3 regions of the Paenibacillus residui genome follow, and region 1 is predicted to be linked to each of the others. Evidence: riboswitches for the same ligand, from Rfam matches in the RefSeq annotation. Region 1 holds a riboswitch; each other region holds the start of a gene.

Region 1 (4,218 bases):
AATGCAGTGATCGAGGAGCGGGTCTTGGGATTGGTTGATTTGACCAACCGTTGTTACTATGTTTACAAGGTCTGCACTGGCCGAATCGTACAAAGGAAAATTTCAGTATTGGCATAACTTGAGCAGCCGGTGCGTCAATCTCCGAAAAAAAAACCGGGACAGCCTGAGGAGGCATTCCCGGTTGCATTTCGCTTTCCTTATCGGATACATTCGAATGCACTAAGGCCAGACTATGCGGCAGGCGCTCAAGCGGTTACCTCCGGCCCGCATAGTCGATCTTCGCTTGCGTGGACAGCATGCTTGCCTTGGAAATCAACTCGCGGAAGGTCATTTGTCCGAATTCCGGCACAACCCGTTCGTTCACCCAGCCGGTATCGGCCGAGACGCTGGCCCTGCCGACCGATTGACCGCAGGAGAGCTGATCGATAATTCGCTGCACTTCTTCATCGGATTTCTGCGTAATAATGGCAAATTCGTCTCCGGCATAGCGGCTTATGTAATCGCCCGGTCCGAACAGCGACTTCAGCTTGTTCGAAAATTCACGGATCATGTCGTCACCGACCGGATGCCCGAACCGCTTGTTTACTTCGCCGAAGCGGTTCAGATCGATGAACAGCAGCTGGAAGGACCGACCGCTCGCGAGCAGCTCCTCTCCTATCACATGAATATAGGAGGAACCATACAGCTGTGTTAGCGAATCGTACCATTCGGACAGCCGGGTAGTCAGAGACTCTCGTGTGACGATGCCAACGAGCTCTCCTTGCCGGAGGACAATCAGTCGTTCAATCCTGTTTTGTTCCATCAGCAGAAGCGCATCCCATACGAAAACATGCTCCGGGACGCAGATCGGGTTAGGCGTCATTGCGTCGGCCACGATCCGGTTCGGATGCGCGGTCCGGACGTCTCGAGAGGTAATGATTCCGACAACTTCTCTTGCTTCAACGACGACCAGCGAGCCGATTTTTAGTTCGGACATTAGCTGCGAAGCGTACCATACGCTCTTTCCAAGCGAAACGCTGTGAACCGGCGAAGTCATCACATCGGCCACTTTCAACTCATATCCACCTCCCGATGCACGGCTATCTCGATCTTTAGCTCCGAACGAAGCACCATCGAATCGCTGAGCAGGTTTTCCACCTCCTCCAAAATAATGCCGATGAGCACTTTCTTTTCCAGCATTTGCAACAGCGAGTTACGCACCAGAACGGCTTCCACTCGGGGGTGCTCCAGTTCGATGATGGAGAATTGTTCGGGAGACAGTGCTTCCGCCATACGGCGTGCGGCTTCCGGACCAATCGGCGCCCTTTTTCCGATAATGAGCATGTCCTGCATCGGAGGCATTTCAAATTCGGAAAATTTCAATGAAAGCATAGCTCTTTTGGAATAATTCGTCCTCATGTCCAATGTCATAACTCCCTTAATCTTCGATTGAGCGAAACGAGGTCGGTGGACGACCCGGCAGAGGGCCGGGCTTCGCCAGCAGATAGCCTTGGCCGAAGGGAACGCCTAGCTTGCAGGATTGCCGCAAATCCTCAATCTCTTCGATTCCTTCCAGAATCAGATTAGATTCGTCTCCGCAGAAATCAACGAAGAACTTTAACAATTTTTGCTTCTGTTTGCTGAAGAGCAGGTGCTTGGCAAAGAAACGATCCATCTTGATAAAGTCGGGGCCGATTTCCACGATTCTCTTCAAGGTGGTTGCCCCTTCTCCAACGTCATCGAGCGCAACCAGGAAGCCGCAATCCCGCAGCAGATGGATGTTTCTCAGAAATTGCCCGGTGTCCCAGTCGTCCATCTCCGAGATGGCTTCATTAATTTCGAATACGATATTGTGGGCGTACTTTCCGTACCGCTGCATGAGCTTAAATATGAATCTGGTAAATCGATCCGAAGATAAGGTCGAAGGGAATACGTTCACGAACAGGTGCTGATCGGATTCCACCCTCCCTGGATCAGCAAAGCACGCGGAAATTGCATTATAAATGGAAAGGGTGTCCAGCGTGAACAGCATATTATGTCTTGCAGCGGCCCGGAACAGCCGATCGATTCTTGGTTCCGTTGAGCAGCGGATTAAAGCTTCATAGCCAATCGTCTTGTGGGTATGAAGATGGCAGATCGGCTGGAACTCGTGATATAAATCTTCTTGTTTGATAAGAGCTTGTGTGGATGGCATGACTAATTTCCTTTCCGGATAGAACGACCATTTCGGCAACCCGGCCGCCATAGAAAGCAGATCCTTAGGCCCGTAGGTTTTGCGTCCCAATTTTTCAAGAGGTTTGCGATTATCGTACTGAGCATACCCGTCGAAAGGACCATTAGCAATCCTTTGTACCTATTATCAAATTCGCCATCAAGCGACAGATTCCTACAAAACATGTGTTCTTTTTTCAAAATTTAACCATTCTGCCGTTTTTGTTTGAAAAAATAGTTTGTAAGGCCTATAAAACCTGGCGGCAGGGATTTGTTTTTATGGACTTATAATCGGAAAAAAGAACTTCTGACGCACTATCTCGTTGAGCCGAAGCTTCCTTCCCAAATTATCCAGCATTGAAAGGCAAAAAATACAGCAGGCACGCGATATAATGTTGGAGCGTATGGCAAATCCCCCCTCGCTGCTCGAATTATCCCGTATGATTGGCATTAACGACAACAAATTAAAAATTGGTTTTAAAGAACTATATGGAACGACCGTATTTGGTTATTTGAGGGAAAAGCGTCTAGAAAAAGCCTTGAATCTTATTCGGTCGTATTCTAAAAAATATAATATGAGGAACTTCTCAAGTCTAATAGTTTATCACGAATTGGTTTGGGGGAGGGGTTCACATATCGCCGCTTTTCGTATACTTTACGTTCTCAGGATCAAGCTTTCCAGTCATATCGGCAAGCTTCCGCTGTATGGTTGGCACTTGAATTAAAATATGCACATCAAGGCGTTGAGAAACTGAATAAGGCGGCCACTATTGGTTGGATCGCTTTATTGCTTACAGGATTATTGATGGGATGGATCAACCCGTCACTGTTTCAGATGTTGTGGTTCGACACATCCATTGCTTTGTTCGTAGTTTTCAGCCTTTACTCGGAAATGGTTATCGGACCTAAAATGAAAACTATGCATGAAATGATCAGAACCTGTGAAAGTGAAGAGATTCCGCAACAATATAAAATCTTGTCTAGTAAACTGACTCCTTATGATTGGTTTTGTAAACTACTCGTCGTTGCCATTATCATATTGATGGCGTTAAAACCGTAAATGAAAAGCAGTGGAGCAGGGTAAATGCCCTACGTAAAGTATATAGTTAGTGGGCATATCGTTGAGATACGGAAGAAAAGATTTGTCTCCAGGGTCCTGAATTCACCCGTGCATATATAACCCAGTTAGCAAATCACTTTGGGGCGTTCTTAGCCGCGCAACCTGAACTTTATGACTTTATAACTGCCTAGAGCGGCAAAATAATTTCGACGGTCGTTCCCCGGCCTACTTCACTGTCAATTTGAAGGGTTCCTTTATGCTCCTTGATAATTTTGTAGCAGATCATTAACCCGAGGCCGGTCCCCTTCTCCTTTAAGCTGTAGAATGGCTCGCCCAAGCGGGCGATTCTGTTCTGCGGTATGCCGCAGCCGGAGTCCGCCACTTGAACCGAAACGAAATCCCCGGACCGCCTCACCTTCATGGCAATTTGTCCGCCCTGCGGCATCGCCTCAATCGCATTTTTGATAATATTGATGAAAACTTGCTTAAGCTGGTTTTCTTCGCATTCGACGAGCAAGTCGCTAGAGTCCGATTCCACTGAAATCTGTACATTATGCATCGTTGCAAGCGGATACAAAAATGAAGAAACCTGCCGTATCAAAGCTTCCAGATTTCTCTTTTCCATCCTGATGGTTTGCGGCCTGGCTACAGTCAAGAGCTGGTCGGTAATGGACTCCATTTGCTCGATTTCGGACAGCATGACTTCCAGATACCAGATGTTCGTCGCAGTTGTGGCAGATTGCAGCAAGCTTAGGAAGCCTTTAAGCGTCGTAAGCGGATTGCGGATTTCGTGGGCAATTCCTGCCGCCAATTGACCGACAACAGCGAGTTTCTCGGTTTTGCGCAGCAATTCTTCCGTTTGCTTCAGCTCGGTGATGTCGCGTCCGATGACGATCAATCCTTTGCGTCTGCCGTCCCCATGATAAATGGGAACTTTGATAATATCCAAGATTGTGGACCTGCCGCCA
Region 2 (4,218 bases), on a different contig from region 1:
TCAATTCTCTCTTCTTCAATGACGGTATGGCGATAACGATATTCGTAATGGAGAGCTTGTCCACCGTTTCCCTGATTTTGTCCCGCCCGCCAAGCACCGGCAAGCCTGCAATCTCGAACCGATGCTTCGTCTCATCGTCATCGATGAATGCCAGCGGATAGAGCTCCACATCCGGGTTCTGCATCAGCTGTCTGGCTACCAGCGTCCCGGCGGAACCGGCTCCGACAATCAAGGTTCGCTTGCGGTTGCCTATTCTATGGACAAATTTGTCGCGGTACATCCTCCAGGAGAAGCGAAGTCCGCCGATCAGGATCATGTGCATCATCCAAGTAATGAGCATGATCTTCCAGTAAATTTGTCCGGCCAGCAGTCCCTGAACCAGCATCGTGATCGCTGCAGAGAAAGTAACCGCTTTGAAAATCGAGAGCAGCTCCATGACGCTTGCGTATCTCCACACCTTTTTGTACAGCTTGTACCTATAGGCAAACAAATGATGGCATGTAAACAAAGTTGCTGCGCTAACCGCCAGTGTGTAGGAGAATGGGCTGAAGGAAGATGACGCCACATAATTGCTTACGTAAATCGCGAAGATGACGATGACAGAATCGATACCCATCAGCAGTATCAATCTTTTTGAATAACTCAATCCCTAATCCCTCCTTAGGAGCTTTTTCATAAAGAAGATCCTGCAGTGTTGTTATTAACCAAAACCGACAACAAGAAACAGACATGCCGCAAAATTCGTCTTAATCTCCTAAAGTTGATTCTTAGGACCCTATTAGTGTCCTGAATGAAATTTTTCATTCCGCAACCATTCTCCCGGTTCATACTACTAACCGGCAGTCGTCGGACATGCCGCTCGTCGCCGCCGCAGACGGATCGAAGTTGTGTTCCAACAAGAGATTCCCCGTGATATCCTTACAAAGCTGCTGCCGAATGCGATTTCACAACAATCTCTTCAAGCGGCATTCATCCCCGAAGGAAGGGCTTTCTCAAGGAGCTTACTCACAGAATTGCCCCTGTCCATACCGTTAATTCTCTACAAATAGATTAACCGGGATGGCCTCCCTGCCTTGTTGTCTCTTGTCAACGGATGTCGGCTTATCCGGGATTATGCTATCCGATTCGACTTATTATCTTGACCGGAAAGCTAACAACTGCGTTATTTGCCAAGATTATACATAGGGAACAAAAAGCTCACAAGCTACAAACAGACTATAGTAGCTCCGATAGAAATTAGTTCCGCTGGCATAAACTAGGATGTGATCCCATCAATAATTAATCGAAAAATCCATAAATCGTAGAGCGTTAGTCACGTTTTTTGTTGAAAACCTGTGACTGCGTTGTCTTAAATCCATGTAGAAAATTGTTGAGTAATCTTATTAAATTAATAAGAACTTTACATAAGTCTTCTCAAAGACGTCTTCGCAGCCAACATAATCCCACAAAATGGAGCCCAATTGTTAGATTCCTATCCCGGATGCTATTCGGGGACCAGACATTCAGCAGCGTTTCCAAACAAAAAAACATGCCTCTAAGGCATGTTTCGATAAAGCAATTTCCGAAAATTGATTTTATTGCTGTCTCCTGATTTAAGCAGGTCTCTGTTCCTGGCCCAGATTTGGTAATGGGAAGCGCATAGACCTCTGGCCCGATGTTTTTTGCCGCAGTTCTCGACCGTACATATACGGATAACTTCACGCACATGATTCGGATCGCCATGCTTTCTCCATCTGGCATAATGTACAGAACAATAGCCTTTGCATTTGGCCGGCTCCCCGCAGTCCTTCACTTTGCAAATCTTCATGATTTGCTGTTTCAGCACTAACGGATCGCCATTTCTCCACCATCTCTGGTGATGCATAGAGCATAGCCCTCTCGCCTTCAACGGCTTGTCACACCCCGGGATGGTACACTTTCTATTCATCATCTCACCTTCTGTTCCTTTTGTCCTTTTACTGCGGATGAAGCTATGCCTGCCTGCTTGATTTCACAACCCGTTGCCCTGTCTGCCGGTCTCGCTCTAAATTTTCTGCCCTATGTACAGCCGGGATAAGCGATCCGCTCTCTTTATAGAGAACGGCAGCAGCCTAAGGGATCGGTTCATTCTTGATTAAGCAGCGGCTAATTAATACTTCACGCCAGGTTCGGACGTCCCATCTTAAGTTAATCCTCAGATTCCTTATACAATTTATGAATGAATTACCACAGGAGTTGAAATCCGATGATAAAGGCGTTCCAAACCTTCTACTTAATTCCTTTCCCCATGCTTCAAGGACATACGAACTAAAGCTTGTTTGCCCCTTTGAAACAAAAAACCATCTTTCGTCATGATATATGACAAAAGATGGTCGGTTGCACTACTAGCTCCATCTATTCCAAGTGCCCAGATACAGAATAGACTTCAAAACTCCCAATCAGGTAAAGGATATTAAGTTATACATTATTTTAACAGTTGTCTCCATTATATAGCAAATCGGAAACAATTTTTGTCGAATTATGAGGAATTTAATTAAAAATTTTAACTTTTTTTGCGTGACATACTCTTCTATCAAGCTGTCATATACTTAGGATGGTCAAGGCATTATCATTACAGAGATGGAGCGGTGATCCAAAGTGAAGAGATATGTATTGCAAAAGCTAACAGTGGGCCATACCAACCGTGGAATGTGGATCACGATGATGGAAAGCAATCACAAAAAGGCGCTTCTCAACTTCCTGGGCTGGAATTACCGGGTTGTGGACCGAATCACCAGGGAGGAAGTGGCCAGCTCCGATACGTATCAGCATTCTTCCGACCAAGCAGTCATCTGATCCGGCTCCTTATATAGGACCAGACGACTGCATCTGCATTGCTTTCCTTATGGAAACTCGGCAAGGGGATGGCGCGCTCAGCGCCTTAACATCCCCTTCCGTTCCAGCTGGGCGGCCTGCAAAGGCCGGCTGATCAGAAATCCCTGGATTTCGTCACAGCCATTCCCCGCCAGCCAATTCAACTGCTCTTCGGTTTCCACACCTTCGGCTATTACCTTAAGGTTCAATTTATGGGCCATGGATATGATGCTGGTAATGATTTCAGCATTCTCAACACTTGTGTTCAGATCCCGGATGAACGACCGGTCAATCTTAAGCTTATGCACAGGCAGCTTATTAAGATAGCTGAGGGACGAATAGCCTGTCCCGAAATCATCAATGGAAAGCTGCACCCCGAGACTTCTCAGCTCCGCCAGTTTGCGCACGAAGTAGTCGGCACCCTGCACCGCCATATTTTCCGTTATTTCCAGCTCGAGGCACGCAGGATCCATACCTGTCTCCTCCAGCACCTCTTCAATCATCCCCATCAATCGTTCATCCCGGAATTGGCGGGGGGACAAATTAACGGATACCCGAACAGGCAGGTAACCGGCTTTCCGCCAGGCTACATTTTGCAAACAAGCCATTCGCAGCGCCCACTTCCCTAACGGAACAATCAGCCCGCTTTCCTCCGCGATCGGGATGAATTCAGAAGGAGAAATAATTCCTAATTCCCGATGATCCCACCGCAGAAGTGCTTCCACTCCCGTCAGTAAACCGGTGGCGACATTTACCTGCGGCTGATAGACCACCATACACGACTCGAATCCCCCTTTCTCCAATGCTTTATGCATTTCCTTCTCGAGCAGCACTCTCCTCATGTTCGTTTCGTTCATATCCGGCGTATAGAACTGATAATGATTTTTCCCCTTTTCCTTAGCGCGGTACATCGCGGTATCCGCATTTCGAATCAGCGTTTCGACATCATCCCCGTCCTCCGGGTATATGCTTATCCCTATGCTGGTTGAGACATAAAGCTCAAGACCGTCCAGCCAATAAGGCTTATCGAATACATTTAGAATGGCATTGGCAATTTGTATAGCATCCTCCCGGGTGGCATCCTTCAATATAATATTGAATTCATCCCCTCCACGCCGCGATACGGTATCCGATGGCCGCAGACACTTCTGCAGCCGTTCGGCTACAAGCTTAAGGAGCAGGTCCCCCGTAGTATGGTTGAACGTATCGTTGATCAGCTTGAACCGGTCCAGATCGAGGAACATCACCGCGAGCCGCCCCGGCTCCGAGGTGGTGATCGCTTCTGCCAACCGATTGTTATACAGCAGCCGGTTAGGCAGCCCGGTCAATGAATCATGATACGCCAGATTTATAATTTGCTCTTGGTATCTCTTGTAGTCTGTTATA
Region 3 (4,218 bases), on a different contig from region 1:
AACCGCCCGGCCTTAATGCTGCTGAAGCTGCTTGGATTCACCCTCCAGGAGAGGAAGGATGACTTTTCCGTGTACGGATTGCCGCTGCCTGTTTCTTATCTGACGCCGGATTGGATCCATGTTCACAGCCCGCGCAAAGCGACAGAACCAGTGGAAGAGAGGAACGGCGATGAGGTGGAGCGAAGAGTGATCAGCTTGGTAGCCAAGCTATGGGGGCGGCCGGAGGTCGGACCGGAGACCGTGCTGCTGGGCGGCCGCGGGATTCTGGATTCGGTGACGGCCGTTCAACTGATTGCGGAGCTGGAGAATGAATTCCGGGTCGTTTTCGATGAAGACGATCTGCTGCTGGAGTCCTTGTCAACTGTCGGAAACGTGGTCCGCTTTATTGAAGCGAAGCTCAACTAGGGACTTCAAAACGGCGATTTCACCTTTGATTCCCTTTCCTCCCTTTACGGGAAGCAAACTATAAGTCCGGCCCGAGCGGAAAGATTTTACGCGGTCGTTCAGTTCGGATGCCGGGGTGCTTCATCTGTATCTCCGTCTATTTATCGAAAAAAGACAAAGAAATGGTTCCAATTGGCGGCGTAACATGATTAAATGAAAAGGAGAGTAGGTCATTCACGGAGACAAGGAATTTTGGCCTAATTTGGGGCGGGTCCAAATATTTCCATTTGCCGCGTTTCGCGTGGCTAATAAAAACTGAGTGAGGTTTACGGTCATGAAGAAAGACAGAGACAGCAATCTGTTGGTCAGAAGATTGTGGTTCAAGACAAAACGGGCTCTATTAAAAACTGCCGCTGTATTAATGATTATTTGGAGTATTCTTTGGTTTATTGTTATGCTGACGAACGGAGTGGATGAAATCGGGTTATTTCTCATTATGATTCTTCTGTTCGGGATTCTTCCGCTCGGCGTTGCCCTCTATATTCTCGGTCATCTGAAGAAAACAAAATATGACCTGCCGGAGCCGGATTATGACCCCTCCAAGGATCAGCAATTGGAGAAAATCGTGCTGGCCATTGCCGTATCCCAGGACGGTCTCGTCACTCCTGCAGATATTGCCTTGGGATCCGAGTTCTCGCTGGAAGTAGCGAAGCAATATTTGGAGTCTTTAAGAGAGCAGGGATTCGCTCATTTGAAGATCGCCGAGAATGGGACTTACGTCTATCACCTTCCCTATGTGCTTTCGTATGACCAGAAGAAAAACGCGGAAAGCATATAGGCCGCCCGGCCCGTTCCGTTGTGGCTTGCCATCTATGCATTATTCATGCGGCTTCCCTGAGTAAGCCGCTTTAATATTTTCGGGCAAGGGCAGCCGCAGTGAATCCGAAAAATAGGAAACAGGCCATATTTTAGCAAAATAAATAGCGGCCAAATTCTAGTTCTGAAGAACTTAAAGACCACTTTTGGACTAAACGGACATCACCGGAACAGACAGCCTTAAGTCGTAATTTCCAAGCGATTAATTTACGTTTTTCGCCAAAACAAGAGACTTTTGACGCTGATAAAAAAACTTTGTCAAATCCTATGAAAGCGCAATAATATTTTGGGTTTTCAAAACTGGAAATCATTATATAATAGAGGTAGATTATTAAAAATATTAACAACATCAAGGATTACCGACCTGAAAAATTGTATAGGGGAGCGTTGAAGTCTATTCCTTATGTGGGCACTTGGGATAGATGGAGCTAGTAGTGCAACCGACCATCTTTCATTTTAATTGAGAGGTGGTTTTGTGTTTTTTTTGGCCCCTATCTAAACCGTGAGGCTGAAAATATGACTATTCGGAAGGTGATTTTTTGAATCGGTACATTAAGAACGATAGTGATTTTGTACTGGCGCTCATAACCAAACAGCGTGTCTCTATCTGGGATAAGGATCATCTGATCGATTCCGGAGGCGAGGTGGAGTGGGTGACGGCCAATACCGTGAAAATTAACAGCCGGGCATATCCTAGAGAGTTCTATCAATTTAGACTGGATTTTTCAAAATGTTCGCAGGATAAAAAAGGATTATTATAAGTTATGTAGAATATCTTCTATATTATGTAATAGCTGCTTCATCTATATTATCTAATAACTGCAGTAAATCAGGATGGTCATCATCGGTTATGCGAATCCGTATGGCTTCGGGGATTGACGATCTGCTTCCATATTCCTTTCTTTGAAGACCTTTACATAGCCTGGAGGAACTATGAAGCCAATTCCGCCGGAACAATGTAACGGGTTGCGAGCAATGAATGGCTGGCGGATTGACATGCTCTGACAGAAATCATCAGGCGGGGAGCATTGGGAAGATTCCGATACGGACCAGATGGACGCTGCAAGCTTTGATCCGATGATTGTGTTAACTGAATAGGTTTACTTCCGTAATCAAAGTTTCGGTATATAGAGAAAGAGCCTAATCCGGTGTACAGCTCTTATATCAGGATATAAGCCCTAATAATCAATAGTTTATTCGCAGCAGCACTTCAATTAAACGCGGAGGTTAATGGCATTGGATCGAGTTGTTATAACGGGCTATGGATTAAAAGCTCCTGGTATTGGTAATAAAATTCATTTCAGGGATATATTAGAGAACGGGGTTTGTACACAACAGCTCGTTTCCGGCTTGGGACCTAATGGATCTGACATCATTTGCGGCAGAATTGATGATGAGCTGATTTCACTTCCCGATCGCAAATATCGATATTATCCTCGTGTGGCCCGAATGGCCATTGCCGCCTCGGAGGAGGCTGCCGAAATGGCCGGGCTCAAGGGAGATGAGCAGCAAGCGGGCATTATCATGGGAACATCCGTCGGGGGATTGAAGGAGATTGAGGAATACGCGCTTATCAGCGGCAGTCGGCAGTACCGGAAGTTTCCGATCTCCGGCGCCGGAGCCGGCAACCCGCACAGCATTACGGCTGCGATCTCCCAGCACTTGGGTATAAAGGGCCAAGCCTTCACCCTGAGCACTGGCTGTACCGCCGGAGTCGATGCGATGATGATGGGGAAGCTGCTTCTGGAGAGCGGGCAGTGCGAAATCTGCATTGTCGGCGGATCGGACGCGCCAATTACGGTTGGCAGCGTATACAGTTTCATGAGATTAGGCGCTATGTCACGAGAGACCGATATTTCCAGTGCCGGAGTGCCCTTCTCCCTGAGGAGCGACGGTTTTGTCGTCTCTGAAGCAGCGGCGGTTCTGGTTATGGAGCTGGAGAGCCGCGCCAAGAGGCGGGGAGCCCGAATATACGGAGTGCTGACGGGAATTCATAGCAACAATGATGGCCTATCCATCTTCGAGTCGGATACGACAGGACAGAATATGATCGCTGCGATGAAGGGAGCCGTTGGAGGTATTCAACCGACCTATGTGAATAGTCAAGCTCTGGGAATGAAAGTTAACGACCAGGTGGAGGCCATTACGCATCGCGCTCTGTTCGGCTCATCGGTTCCGATTACTTCTATTAAAGGAAATATCGGACACTCCTTCGCCTCGATCGGCAGCCTGCAAGTCATATCGGCTCTTCTATCCATGGAGTACGGATTTATACCGCCAACGATCAAGACAGAGGGGGATGGCTACGAAGACCTTCCCATCGTGAAGTCGGTCCGGTATGAAACAGTGAATCATGTAGCGATAACAACTCATGGGTACGGCGGGAACAACACATGTCTTCTACTGTCTAATTCTCAAGGAGCGAATTAAGCGGATGCTTTTTATTACAATGATCGCTTTTGCTGTCGTACCGCTATTTCTCGGTGTGGCTACAGTATTTACATTCAGGAAAACCCGATTAGCCAGAGGGTTCTTCATTTTTATGCTGTTTATCAGCGTCTGGCAGTTGGATGTGGCCATTCTATATGGATATGAATGGTGGACCCCGGAACAAATCGACAGGTTGTTCCGGTTTTTTCGCTTTGGTTTTATTATGCTGGGGCCGGCTTCCTTATATATAGCCCACATTGTTTATCATGATCTGGAAGGGCCCAAGACTGTCAAACGCCGTTTCGGCAGATTAGTCGAACATTTGGTAAGCATCCGGTTTATATTGATCTATTATGCGTTTTCTTTTATTGTCTATCTGCTGGGCTGGAGTTCCAAGGGAATCGAGAAGCTTTATTATGTGGAGCATCCGCAAAATGCCAAATATTTATACCCGATCTACGGTGAGTTCCAATTTCTGATCGCGGTAGTTCTTGTAATCTTTTTGTGCAGCTTGATCCTTTGTCTCGT

The links. A riboswitch is a leader RNA that binds a small molecule or an ion and turns the genes downstream of it on or off. The one in region 1 is predicted to bind cyclic di-GMP.
Region 2: linked by a shared signal. The riboswitch ahead of ACFQ03_RS06155 (hypothetical protein) and the one ahead of ACFQ03_RS09920 (EAL domain-containing protein) in region 1 are both predicted to bind cyclic di-GMP.
Region 3: linked by a shared signal. The riboswitch ahead of ACFQ03_RS06175 (hypothetical protein) and the one ahead of ACFQ03_RS09920 (EAL domain-containing protein) in region 1 are both predicted to bind cyclic di-GMP.

Annotation. Positions count from the first base shown of each region.
Region 1 is NZ_JBHTIU010000030.1:52,717-56,934, reverse strand. It holds gene ACFQ03_RS09935 (hypothetical protein) at 1-10, shown strand, start outside; gene ACFQ03_RS09930 (GGDEF domain-containing protein) at 254-1,048, opposite strand; gene ACFQ03_RS09925 (hypothetical protein) at 1,051-1,398, opposite strand; gene ACFQ03_RS09920 (EAL domain-containing protein) at 1,418-2,224, opposite strand; cyclic di-GMP riboswitch class I at 2,205-2,291, opposite strand; partial or broken gene ACFQ03_RS09915 (AraC family transcriptional regulator) at 2,556-2,744, shown strand; gene ACFQ03_RS09910 (DUF2269 family protein) at 2,807-3,250, shown strand; gene ACFQ03_RS09905 (PAS domain S-box protein) at 3,438-4,218, opposite strand, start outside.
Region 2 is NZ_JBHTIU010000022.1:59,306-63,523, forward strand. It holds gene ACFQ03_RS06150 (polysaccharide biosynthesis protein) at 1-646, opposite strand, end outside; gene ACFQ03_RS06155 (hypothetical protein) at 1,535-1,927, opposite strand; cyclic di-GMP riboswitch class II at 2,341-2,423, opposite strand; gene ACFQ03_RS06160 (hypothetical protein) at 2,632-2,814, shown strand; gene ACFQ03_RS06165 (putative bifunctional diguanylate cyclase/phosphodiesterase) at 2,892-4,218, opposite strand, start outside.
Region 3 is NZ_JBHTIU010000022.1:64,085-68,302, reverse strand. It holds gene ACFQ03_RS06185 (HAD-IIIC family phosphatase) at 1-405, shown strand, start outside; gene ACFQ03_RS06180 (hypothetical protein) at 719-1,222, shown strand; cyclic di-GMP riboswitch class II at 1,632-1,715, shown strand; gene ACFQ03_RS06175 (hypothetical protein) at 1,800-2,021, shown strand; gene ACFQ03_RS06170 (beta-ketoacyl synthase N-terminal-like domain-containing protein) at 2,497-3,690, shown strand; gene ACFQ03_RS06165 (putative bifunctional diguanylate cyclase/phosphodiesterase) at 3,695-4,218, shown strand, end outside.